DNA from 4 places in the Shewanella maritima genome. Region 3 is predicted to be linked to each of the others. Evidence: predicted binding sites of a transcription regulator. Region 3 holds the regulator's gene; each other region holds the start of a gene.

Region 1 (3,207 bases), 940 kb from region 3:
AGCTCTAGTTCTCGGCGGGCACGAGCTGATGTACCTTCTTGACTACCTGAATTAAGTAAGCGGCCATTTGAATCAGTAACGGTAACACGTGATGGCTCTAACCCTTGCACGGCAGAAGCCACAATATCAACGACACTATCGACTTCCTCCTGACCTAACCCGCCGCGGCGTACGTTCACAACTACCGTTGCACTAGGTTTAGATGCATTGCGGGCAAATACGTTTTCTTTAGGTAAGGCCAAAATAACTTTGGCGCGGCTGATGCTGTTTAACTCTTCAATAGCGCGAGCAAGATTAAGCTCCTGACTGTGCTTGAGGCGCGCTTGCTCCATGCGCTGACTCACGCCAAATCCGCTGTCTTTACTTAGGTAATCATCAGCGGGCGCTGCACTATCAACTCCGGCGCGGCTAAGCAGCAATTTTACGTCCTGGTATTTATTCTCAGGAATGCTTAACACATCAACATTGATTTTGTATGGGATTTGGTTCTTATCCAGCACATCAAGTACCTGGATCATTTGATCCGTTTCCATCTTACCTAACGGGCGATACTCTGGCTCTTGCGCCCAGATCATAATAATCACAGCAACAGCTAAGCAGATAGCAAGGCCCAGGATCATGATCACCTGGCGCATCATATCTACGCCACCCAGGCTGCTAAGTAAGCCTGGTTTGTTCTCTTGTTGGATACCTGTATCTACTGTGGTATCCGTTCCAACCATCACATCTGTGCTCACGATAATTACCTATTTAATCTAAATAACTGTCAATCACTGTCTGCCAACACCAACTAAGAAAGTCACTAAATGTGGCTATACTGGCATGCTCATAATTTCTTTATATGCTTCTACTAACTTGTTGCGAACCTGCACGGTTGCTTCAAAAGCTACACCGGCTTTCTCACGCGCAATTACCGTGTCTGATAACGTCACAGTTGTATCACCCATATCAAGGCGCGTTGCCAAGTTTGCCGAGTTCTTTTGCAGCCCACTTACATTGCCAACTGCATCTGACAACAGCTGACCAAAATCAGCTCCCGATGTGTTGTTTACCTGCTGAGTTAATCCAGGACGAATGTTGGTGTCAATTGAAGGAGCAATTTCACCACGTAGTGATTGCATTTCTTGTAGTAGTGGGTTGTTGCTGATCTGCATGTTTAACTCCTTCGTCGATTAATTGACGGCATTCTCAATCTATATAGAGTTAAAGCAATTAGGATGCCAACAGAATAACTGTTGAACTTTTTAGGGAAGTGATTGTTGATTAATTCAGCAAGTGTTGCTGTTTCTTGTGAGGTTTAGCTACACAAAGAGAATAGCCTGCTGCTGATAACAGCATACAGGCTACACTTATTCATATGCACTTAGGCAGGGATCTGAATACCCATATCGCGCATTTTTGCCATCTTGTACCTTAGTGTTCTGGCACTGATCCCAAGCTTTTCAGCAACTTGTTTACGGCTACCATTGCACTGATTCAAGGTCTCAAGAATAATCACGTGCTCTTGCGCTTTAAGCTCACTACCTAGCGCTTCCACTTGTGGCGCACTAGTCACTTCTGCTGCGGGTTCAACCGCAGCTGGCACGTCAGCGCTATCGAGAATAATGTCGTTAGCACTGATTTCATCACCGACTCGTAAAATCAAGGCGCGCTGCACCACGTTATCTAGCTCTCGCACATTCCCCGGCCAGCGATGAGTCAGTAACCGCCGCGTGGCGGCTTCATCAAGTGTTGGCACAGGTGTGATTGCCAAGCGCTCAGCATGTTTAGCCAGTAAGTGATTAGCAAGTGGAATAATATCCGCGGGGCGCTGGTTTAACGCTGGCCAAGTCAGAGGAAATACATTGATGCGGTAGTACAAATCTTCCCTAAACTCACCTGAAGTTGCCATGGCTTTCAAGTCTCGGTTTGAAGTTGCCAGTACGCGCACATCAAGCTTGATGGTCTTACGTCCGCCTAAACGCTCTACTTCCCGCTCTTGCAAAACTCGGAGCAGTTTTGCTTGTAGACCCAATTCCATCTCAGAGATTTCATCAAGCAGTAAAGTTCCGCCATGGGCTTGCTCGAATTTACCAGGACAGGCTTGATAAGCACCGGTAAAAGCGCCCTTCTCGTAGCCAAACAACGTCGCCTCTAGCATGTTTTCAGGAATAGCCGCACAGTTAATAGCTACAAACGGCGCTTCATGGCGTGGGCTGTTGTCGTGAATATAACGCGCCATCACCTCTTTACCCGAACCACTAGGCCCCATGATCATCACTGACGCATCTGAGCTAGCAACACGTTTAGCTAAATTCAGCAATGCCAAAGATTTATCATCTGCCGCTACCGGTTGCCCAGAGTTGTCATTAAGGGGTAAGTAGCGTGACACCTGATTCAGTAATACTTCAGGTGCAAAAGGCTTGGCGAGGTAATCTACCGCACCTTGCTTAATCGCTTCTACCGCGCTGTCAATGGTGGCAAATGCGGTCATCAACAACATAGGCGTTTTAGGGTGATGTTGCTGTAAATAATTCAGCAAACCTAAACCACCAATACCTGGCATTTGTACGTCGCTTATCACCATATCAAAGGTATTTTGCTTTAGCGCCATAATCGCATCTTCAGCACTAGCAACATTAACGCACTCATATTGAGCGAGCATTAGGGTATCAAGTAATGCCTCACGTAAAGATGCATCATCTTCAACTAACAGTAATTTCGCTTCAGGCATCTTGTCCTCCTTGACGAGCATTTTGCTTATTAAAGGTTAGTCGGAAATGACAGCCCTCGCCCGGTTTGCTTTTAAGTTGAATATCACCTTGATGATTACGCACTACTGATTGCACCACGGCTAAGCCGAGGCCTGTACCTTGTGACTTTGTGGTGAAGAAAGGCTCTAAAATTTGCTTAGCGTTGGCACTGTCGAGACCCTTGCCATTGTCAATCACATCAATAAACACTTGCTGCTGATCTTCACTCGCAACAATTTTGACTAAGTTAGCACCGGCTTCCAGCGCATTAATGATTAGATTGTTAAATGCTGAGCTTAGGGCGCTAGCATTGGCTTGTATCTGGCTCTCACTGGTATTTTCAACGGTTAGTTCGCAACTATGCTTAAGCGCAATCGGCTCACAGTTATCCATAACACGCTCAATCAGCTGACCTAGCGTCACTGTATCAGCTAGTTCATCCTGGCGACCTTTAGCCATTAGCAGCATGTCATTT
Region 2 (3,207 bases), 1.4 Mb from region 3:
ATGCAGTGTAGCAAAAACGCTATGGGTAACTCTATACGCTTATTGCGATTAGCTGCTTAGTACTATTAAGAGAAACTTAATAATTAATAGGTAAACTTAGTCAAATCTTTCAAAATTTAGCCATCCAGTATTAGGTAAAGCTTTTTTAATCATTTCACCCTTGAATTTCTTTTTTACGGACATATTATGTCTGAAACAACCTTTCAATTGACTTAAGTCAAACAGGAGCTGCGATGAAACGCGTCTTTTTATTGATTGCCACTAACATGGCGATTTTAGTAGTAGCATCAATTGTGATGTCTATTCTTGGGGTGAATACCTCAACTATGGGTGGCTTATTAGTATTTGCTGCTATCTTCGGTTTTGGCGGCGCATTTATTAGCTTAGCGATTTCAAAGTGGATGGCTAAGAAGACGATGGGCTGTGAAGTTATCACTCAACCTCGTGACAATACTGAACGTTGGTTAGTCGAAACCGTTGCTCGCCAAGCAGAACAAGCGGGCATTAAAATGCCTGAAGTTGCAATTTATCAATCTCCTGAGATGAATGCATTTGCAACTGGCCCAAGTAAAGATAACTCATTGGTTGCGGTTAGTACCGGGTTACTTTACGGCATGACACAAGATGAGATTGAAGGCGTGCTAGCACACGAAGTAAGCCACGTTGCTAACGGCGACATGGTAACGCTTACCTTGATCCAAGGTGTGGTAAATACCTTTGTGATTTTCGCGGCACGTGTAGTAGCTGGCATTATCAACAACTTTGTCGCTAGTAATGATGAAGAAGGCGAAGGGTTAGGAACGTTTGCCTACATGGGTGTTGTAATTGTACTTGATATACTATTTGGCATTTTGGCATCAATGATCGTTGCTTACTTCTCACGTATCCGTGAGTACAAAGCGGACGCTGGCGCTGCTAAATTAGCGGGTAAGAACAAAATGATCGCAGCGCTCGAGCGATTGCGCCAAGGCCCTGAAACCGGTGCAATGCCAGCCCAAATGTCTGCGTTTGGTATTAACGGTAAGCGTTCAATGGCAGAATTAATGATGAGCCACCCGCCATTAGAAAAACGTATTGCGGCTTTACAATCTAGCTAATACGTGACGTAACTAAAAGGCGCAAGCTGCAAGCATAAGGGGAAGCATCGCTTCCCCTTTTTTGATCTTATCAGTTAGATCTTAGTTGGTTGATTGTTATTGGCTTGTGATTTGGATACTTGACCTAAAGCACATTAAGTTAATCCAATACCTGATAACTTATGCACTAAATCAAGTAATTAGAATAATAAATACATAACCTCTAGCTGTTGGTGATGTATCAAGTGTGTGGAGTTGGATGTGCATAAAAAGTTCTTGATGTCGTTAATCGTTGCTGCAATTGCGGCTAGTTCATTAGCCCCGGTTCAGGCTGAGCAAAACTTAGTTGATTTTCATATTGAGCGAGCTTCAAATGGCTGTGAAAGTTGCCATGAAAATGGTGAACCATCAGCAGATGGCCTTTATGAGTTTGACCAATGCCGGGCTTGCCACGGCACCTTGGATAAAATGTCAGGTATGCACCACCGGCCGCACAAGAATATGTATTCGTGCGCTGACTGCCACGCACCACATTACAACAATGTAGGTGAAATTCCTGGCTGTGATGACTGCCATTTAGATAAACGCAAAAGTAAAAGTCGTCGTAAATAGCTATTGAGTTTGATTAAGGCGCTAGCTGTATAGTTAGCGCCGTAGCAGCTTCAAATTTTCATAACCATTCTTTCCAATTGCTTTTATGTGCCAGTCTAGGATGAACATGATTGGTGCAATCTTGTGCACTTTAATTGCGCATGCAATTCAATTTTCCTAATTTTTTTTACTTAAATCACAATAATTCAATGACTTAACCGCTTGGCATAAGATTCGCTTTTAGTTGGTACGGCGTAATGTATTAACTAAAAAGGGATCAAATGACCAGTATCAATTCAAGCTGCGCATATTGTGGGGTAGGTTGTGGCGTTGAAGTGTCATCAAATCTCGATCAAGCATTACCTTTAGCGACGCATCAAATTGACAGTTTATCGCTAACAGGAATGGCTAAGCATCCAGCAAACCTAGGGCGTTTGTGTGCTAAAGGCGAAAATCTTCTCGCCAGTATTGAGCAGCCAACTAATCTTTTATATCCGCAAGATGCTAGCGGAAAGTCCATTTCATGGAATGATGCGATAAACACCATTAGCCAACGCTTTAATGAAGTCATTAGCGAGCATGGACCACAAGCGGTAGCCTTTTATTTATCTGGCCAGTTACTGACAGAGGACTATTATGTCGCCAATAAACTGGCTAAGGGCTTTATTGGTACGGCTAACGTGGATACCAACTCGCGCTTATGTATGTCATCAGCCGTGAGTGCTCATCAGCGAGCGTTTGGTGAAGACGTTGTTTCCGGCAATTATCAAGACTTTGAACAAGCAAGGGTTATAGTGCTTGTAGGTTCAAATGCAGCGTGGACACATCCTGTTTTATTCCAGCGCATGTTAGCTGCACGCAGTGCTAATGGGACTAAAATTGTCGTTGTTGATCCTATGGCAAGCGCAACCGCAAAACAGGCTGATGTTCATCTAGCGATTAAACCTGGTTGTGACCATCACTTGTTCAATGGCTTACTAAGTTATCTAGCCAAACATGATTTGATAGATGCCCCTTATATACAAGCGCATACTGAGCATTTTGACCAAGCGATTCAGCAGATTGCTACAGACTATCAAGATGCTGATATTGCCAAATTAACAGGGTTAAGTGCTGATCAAGTATTAGCGTTTTATCAGTTATTTGTTGCTCACCAACAAGTTATTACTGCGAGTTGTCAAGGGGTGAATCAATCAACCCTTGGGACTGACACAACCAATGCCATTATTAATTGTCATTTAGCCAGAGGTCAGGTAGGTAAACCAGGCAGTGGTTTTTTCTCTCTTACAGGTCAACCCAATGCCATGGGCGGGCGCGAAGTTGGCGGTTTAGCAACGCAGCTGGCTTGCCATCTAGGGTTCGCTGATAAAGAGCGCAGCCTTGTGGCCGAGCACTGGGAAGCCCCAAACATAGTCGGTCATAAAGGACTAACAGCGGTAGAAATGTTTGATGCAGTAGCAAGCGGTGAGATAAAAGCGATCTGGGTTTTAGGCACAAACCCTGCGGCGTCACTGCCTGATAGTCATAATGTATCCAAAGC
Region 3 (3,207 bases):
TGAGCGAGTGATTACCATTATCCAGCCAGAGAACTTCCAAGATCCGTCAGAGCAAGCACCTGTCGAGCAGCAGCCTGAGCCGCAAAGGCGAATAGAACAACAGCAAGAGCCATCAACACAAGGTAATCAGTAGGCTAAGTAATGACAGAGCAAATCACCTTAACGGCTGAAAACCTGGCTAAAAGCTATAAGAACCGCCAAGTAGTGAAAGACGTAAGCTTATCGGTTTCCACTGGGCAAATTGTTGGTCTACTGGGCCCAAATGGTGCAGGTAAAACCACCACCTTTTACATGGTTGTTGGACTTGTAAAAAGTGACCACGGGCGCATTTTAATTGATGCAGATGATTTAACTTCTGATCCAATGCATCTGCGTGCGCGCAAAGGCATTGGTTACTTACCCCAAGAAGCAAGCATCTTCCGTAAACTAACTGTACACGACAACATCATGGCAGTTTTACAAACACGTAAAGAGCTAACTAAAGAGCAACGTGTTGAAGAACTTGAACATTTACTCGAAGAATTCCATATCACTCACATTCGCGATAGCCAAGGTATGGCATTATCAGGCGGTGAACGTCGCCGAGTAGAAATTGCCCGAGCACTGGCTGCAAACCCGAAATTTATCTTGCTCGATGAACCATTTGCGGGTGTTGACCCAATTTCGGTAATCGACATCAAGAAAATTATTCAGCAACTCAAATCTCGTGGTCTAGGGGTGCTGATCACTGACCATAATGTGCGTGAAACCCTCGATGTTTGTGAGCATGCTTATATCGTGAGCCAGGGTAACTTAATTGCCGAGGGGACACCAGATGAGATCTTGAGCGATCAGCAAGTTCGTGCAGTATACTTAGGTGAACAATTCAAGCTATAGTTATTGATGATTTGGTTTCGCTCGCTCAACTACATGGGCGGCGACAGCATTAGCTTCGACTGAGTACCAATCCAGTCTCTCCTAAGGAAACCAATTACAAGCATTAATGTGTGTCTCTTATACGATACCTAGGGATAAGTGGTAAATGAAAGCGTCACTACAGCTCAAAATGGGTCAACACCTGACTATGACCCCACAACTGCAACAGGCAATTCGCCTACTGCAGCTGTCTTCATTGGAGCTACAACAAGAAATACAACAAGCATTAGACTCTAACCCACTGCTTGAAGTAGAAGAATTTTACGACGGTAAAGACGCCTCAAAAGACAAACAAGATCAAGCTGATACCGATTTTAGTGAAGCAAGCCAAAAGTCTGCTGAAACAGATACTTCCAACGTTGATCTCGCAGACTCGCTCAATAAAGAATCTATGCCTGACGAGCTGCCAATGGACACCACCTGGGATGAAGTCTATACAGCCTCACCAGTTGCCAGCACTGGCGCAACCAGCTCTGGCTCACGCGACGATGATATGCCATTTCAAGGCGAGACCACAGAAGGTCTATACGAGCATTTGGAATGGCAAAAAAACCTCACTCCTTTTTCTGATACCGATTTAGCCATCGCCACAGCCATTATCGATGCCATTGACGATACAGGCTATTTAACCCAAAGCACCGAAGATATCCTTAGCGCTATGGGCGATGAAGAGGTTGAGCTAGAGGAGGTTGAAGCAGTACTTAAACGTATTCAGCATTTTGACCCCATTGGCGTTGCTGCGCGCGATCTAAGTGAGTGCCTGCTTATACAGTTAGCGCAATTTCCTAATGACACGCCTCATATTGACAATGCGCGTATGTTGATTGCCAACTATCTCGACCTGATTGCTGGCCGTGACTTTCGTTTACTTATGCGTAAAACCAAGCTTAAAGAAGATGAACTTAGGGAAGCAATTCACCTGATCCAATCATTGAATCCAAAGCCTGGAGCGGCAATCACACCTAGTGATGATGAATATGTCATACCTGATGTTTCAGTATTAAAGAAAAATGGCCGCTGGGTCGTGGAGCTTAACCCTGACAACATGCCAAAAATTGGTGTCAATCAGCATTACGCTTCTATGGCTCGTAGCACCAAGAGCCAGGCTGACAGCCAGTTTATTCGCGGTCATTTGCAAGAGGCTAAGTGGTTCATTAAGAGTCTAGAAAGCCGTAATGACACCCTGTTAAAAGTGGCCAACTGTATCGTACAGTTCCAACAAGGCTTCTTTGAATATGGTGAAGAAGCCATGAAACCAATGGTACTCAACGATATTGCTGAGGCCGTCGAGATGCATGAATCCACTATTTCCAGGGTTACCACACAAAAGTACATGCATACGCCACGCGGTCTATTTGAACTCAAATACTTTTTCTCAAGCCATGTCAGCACAGATGACGGCGGCGAATGCTCATCTACAGCTATTCGCGCCTTTATCAAAAAGCTGGTCGCCGCTGAAAATCAGAAAAAGCCATTAAGCGATAGCAAAATGGCACAACTGTTAGCGGAGCAAGGGATTAATGTTGCTCGTCGTACGATAGCGAAATACCGTGAAGCAATGCTTATCCCGCCCTCAAACCAACGTAAGAGCTTATAAGCTCAATCAAAGGAGGACGATATATGCAAATAAACCTAACGGGGCACCACATTGAATTAACTGACTCACTTAGAGAGTATGTTGACAGTAAATTTGCCAAACTAGAGCGTCATTTTGAGCAAATCAACAATGTGCACGTTATCCTAAATGTCGACAAACAAGTACAAAAGGCTGAGGCTAAAGTCAGCCTTAGTGGAGGAGAAGTCTTCGCCACTTCTGAACACAGCGACATGTATGCTGCAATCGACTCTTTGATCAGCAAACTTGACCGCCAGGTAATCAAACATAAAGAGAAGCTAACCAAGCATTAATGATGGAAATTCGTACCATCCTGCAGCCGGAGTGCACTGCCTGTGCCACTCCGGGCAGTAAAAAAAAGGTATTGCAACTCATCAGCGAAATCGCAGCAGAGCAATACTCAGACCTTTCAGCACAAGAAATTTTCGAAAGTCTTGTCGCTCGAGAAAAAAAAGGTAGTACAGGTATAGGTAATGGCATCGCAATTCCCCACGGCCGTTTAGACAGTATCGAACAGCCTATCGCCGTATTTATCAAGTGCGATGAGGCGATTGACTTCGATGCCATCGATGATAAACCTGTCGATTTACTATTTGCGCTTATTGTACCGTCAGACCAATGTCAGCAACATTTGGCAACGCTGGCTTGTATTGCAGAAAAGCTTAATGACAAGCAAA
Region 4 (3,207 bases), 1.4 Mb from region 3:
AGACACAAGCACTGAAGCTAGCTTAGTTATTTGCAAATACCTTAATTAGATTGTACTCAGTCTCGCGCTTAATGTTCTTAAACTTGGAGTTAGCCTTAGTGATAAATACTGAAGCTGCACATACATCAAATCTTATAGATATTAAAAATCAGCTAGCAACAGTTGATTTTAAGCAATTGATCAAGGCGTTAGGCAAGGGCGTAAAAGGATCACGTAATTTAACCTTAGTCGAGTCGCAGCAGCTATTTGCTGGCTTTGCTTGCGGTTTAGTGTCGCAAGTGCAAATGGCCAGTGCGATGATGTTAATGCGCGTTCGCGGTGAGAGCGCTGAAGAAATTGCTGGTGCTGCAATGGCGCTCAAGCAATTGGTTTCACCTAGCTGGCAACAACTCAAGGTGGACATTGATTGGCCTGTTTATGCAGGCAAGCGAGAGCAATTACCCTGGTTGTTGCTCGCTGCAAAGCTGCTGGCTCAGCAAGGGCACAGGGTTTTGCTTCATGGCGATAGTTTATCCTTGGCTCATCGCCGCCACGTAGCCTGCAGTGTTAATGCGCTGGACATTAAAGCGGCTACCACAGCGGAAAAAGCACAATCTGCACTTACATCCGATAACATTGTCTATGTGGAAGCCCACGATATGTTACCTGTGCTTGATGATTGCCGAGCTTTGCATCAAGAGCTAGGTTTGCGCAGTTTAATTCAAATGGCGGTTCGTTGTGTGAACCCGACTAATGCAAGGCTGTCGCTGCGCAGTTACTTTCATCCAGGTCTGGATAAGCAGCATTTAGCGATCGCAAAAATCATGGCGAATGCGCAGCCTTTATCAAGTAATGGCCATAACAATTATGATCTGCTGGTCGCAACCTTTAAAGGGCTTCAAGGTGAAACCGAGATTAACCCGCGTGTGTCAACTAAGGTTAGTTGGCTAAATACTCAAGGTTGTTCGAATCAGTCACATTACCAAAAAGGTGTGATTAATGTTGGCACTCGTTTAGAAGCGTTTTTCGGTGCCAAAACAGGTCAGGCAGATCTCGATAGTGCTGAGCTTATGCATATTTGGCAACATGGTGAATTATCTGGATCAGCTAGCAAGCTTGAAAACGCGACTGAGATTTTTGAACAAGCGATGAGCAGTGTCGAGTCTAGCCTAGCACTGGTAATTAAACTGCTCGAATTAACTCAAACCGTGAAAGCCAACAATCCTACGATTACTAATTGTAGTGAGATTGAGTTAAGTACTGATGATTACGTCTATGTTCAAACGCTATGGCAACAACGGTATCAGCAAAAATGTAAAGCTAAACTGCAAGTTGCTCAGATGTACTCGCTTAGATGCACTTGCTTAGAAAGTATGAGTATTAAACCAGCGCGCAACGCTAGACCTCAATATCAAAGTTTAATAAACGTCTTATTATAAATTGGGTTGCGCTACCTTGACCTTCATCCCTAAATTAGGCTGATAGCTTATGGGCTGTATTAGTACTTGTAGACTTAATTTGTAAAGTACAGCTCTGTAGCATCACAGCTTCTCACCAAGCATATCTTTAACTCTTTAGTATTTACTGTTTTCAGCGATTACTCATTGCCTATTTTGACTATTTGCATGAACCGAGTCATCGCTTATTCCATCCTATCTAATTTCGCCTCTAATGAATATTTATTGTTACTCATCTCTGTTACACCCAACTATTCCTGTGGGGGGAAACTAAGGAGCAAATGCTTTGAATACGCCCCAAGCTACCCCTAAAGTGGTAGTTGCATTTGATTTTTATAGATATAAAACAGTTGGTTACGTGTTTTTGTTGTCGCATTCATTTGGTGCAGTTGCTCTCAATCGGAGCATTCTTTAATGCCTGGAAAATTGAATGTTTTGTTTTAACCTTTATTTAACAAGTGTTTAGTTGAACGTGCGCCTTGGCATGGTCGCTGCAAAGTCACAGCAGGATAGTTCAATAAAAGCACGGCGATAGTGAATAGCTATTCATTTGCTGGCCGGGCTAAAAATTAATTTGAACATAAATCGTGTGTGTAGTGGGGACAGAAGGAGCCGGAAATGGCAGACATAAAACCTAAGTTAGTCGTGATAGGTAATGGTATGGTTGGCCATCACTTTATCGAGCAAATTTGTTCGTTAAAGTTGCAGCAGAGCTTTGAGATACATGTATTTGGTGAAGAGCCTCGACCAGCGTACGACCGCGTACAATTATCTAAGTACTTTGAAACAAATAGTGCTGACCCATTGATGTTGGCAAGTATTGATGACTATCAAAGTCAGGATATCAATCTGCATTTAAATGCCAAAGTCACTGGCATAGATACCGAGTCTAAAACACTTACAACAGAGTCGGGCGAGTGCTTTTGCTATGACAAGTTAGTGTTAGCCACAGGCTCATTTCCTTTTGTCCCGCCAATTAACGGTAACGAACGTGAGCAGTGTTTAGTATACCGAACCATTGAAGACTTAGAGGCGATTACTGCCGCAGCGAATAAGTCTAAAGTCGGGGTTGTTGTTGGTGGTGGTCTACTCGGGCTTGAAGCTGCTAACGCTCTAAAGCAGTTAGGGGTTAAAACCCATGTGGTGGAGTTTGCACCTCAATTAATGCCAGTACAATTGAATGACAAAGCAGGTGAGCTGCTATGTAGCAAGATTGAAGATCTGGGTGTAAGCGTGCATACCTCTAAAGCTACCACAGCGATTATAGACGGCGAAACCGCGCTGCACCGAATGACTTTCAATGATGATACTTATCTTGAAACTGACATGATCGTGTTCTCAGCCGGTATTCGACCTCAAGATAGCCTTGCTCGCAGCTCAGGGATCGCGATTGGTGAGCGTGGCGGTGTCGAAATTAACGATGACTGTTTAACCTCGGCTAAAGATGTGTACGCGATTGGCGAGTGCGCATTGTGGCAAGGGCGCATATTTGGACTTGTAGCACCTGGTTATCAAATGGCTCGTGTCGTAGCATCACATATTGCGGCGGGCACCGATAGCGCGGCTCAAACTCAACAGTTTAAAGGCGCCGACATGAGCACCAAACTTAAATTGTTAGGTGTTGATGTCGCTGCCATTGGTGAAAGTCGCGGTTTTGATAATGCCCAATATGTTGAGCTTTCAGACAATCAAGCTGGCATTTATAAAAAGCTTTGGTTAGATGAGTCAGGCACGCTACTCAAAGGTGCAGTGCTAATTGGTGATAATGCTG

Evidence for each region. The regulator sigma-54, encoded in region 3, starts transcription at its own class of promoters, with help from an activator protein. The targets are predictions, from matches to a motif close to GTTGGCACGNNNNTNGNNT.
Region 1: fliE (flagellar hook-basal body complex protein FliE) is a predicted target of sigma-54. The motif match lies at 1,207-1,225, and genes of this name have one in related genera.
Region 2: EXU30_RS00775 (nitrate reductase) is a predicted target of sigma-54. The motif match lies at 1,889-1,907, and genes of this name have one in related genera.
Region 4: nirB (nitrite reductase large subunit NirB) is a predicted target of sigma-54. The motif match lies at 1,915-1,933, and genes of this name have one in related genera.

The regions. Positions count from the first base shown of each region.
Region 1 covers NZ_CP036200.1:656,089-659,295, forward strand. Annotated here, with positions in the region: gene fliF (flagellar basal-body MS-ring/collar protein FliF) at 1-722, opposite strand, end outside; gene fliE (flagellar hook-basal body complex protein FliE) at 813-1,154, opposite strand; gene EXU30_RS02840 (sigma-54-dependent transcriptional regulator) at 1,364-2,713, opposite strand; gene EXU30_RS02845 (sensor histidine kinase) at 2,706-3,207, opposite strand, start outside.
Region 2 covers NZ_CP036200.1:152,957-156,163, reverse strand. Annotated here, with positions in the region: gene htpX (protease HtpX) at 234-1,097, shown strand; gene EXU30_RS00780 (cytochrome c3 family protein) at 1,338-1,688, shown strand; gene EXU30_RS00775 (nitrate reductase) at 1,949-3,207, shown strand, end outside.
Region 3 covers NZ_CP036200.1:1,595,163-1,598,369, forward strand. Annotated here, with positions in the region: gene lptA (lipopolysaccharide transport periplasmic protein LptA) at 1-133, shown strand, start outside; gene lptB (LPS export ABC transporter ATP-binding protein) at 142-876, shown strand; gene EXU30_RS06915 (RNA polymerase factor sigma-54) at 1,022-2,512, shown strand; gene hpf (ribosome hibernation promoting factor) at 2,536-2,823, shown strand; gene ptsN (PTS IIA-like nitrogen regulatory protein PtsN) at 2,826-3,207, shown strand, end outside.
Region 4 covers NZ_CP036200.1:147,373-150,579, reverse strand. Annotated here, with positions in the region: gene cobA (uroporphyrinogen-III C-methyltransferase) at 1-26, shown strand, start outside; gene EXU30_RS00765 (glycosyl transferase) at 99-1,418, shown strand; gene nirB (nitrite reductase large subunit NirB) at 2,055-3,207, shown strand, end outside.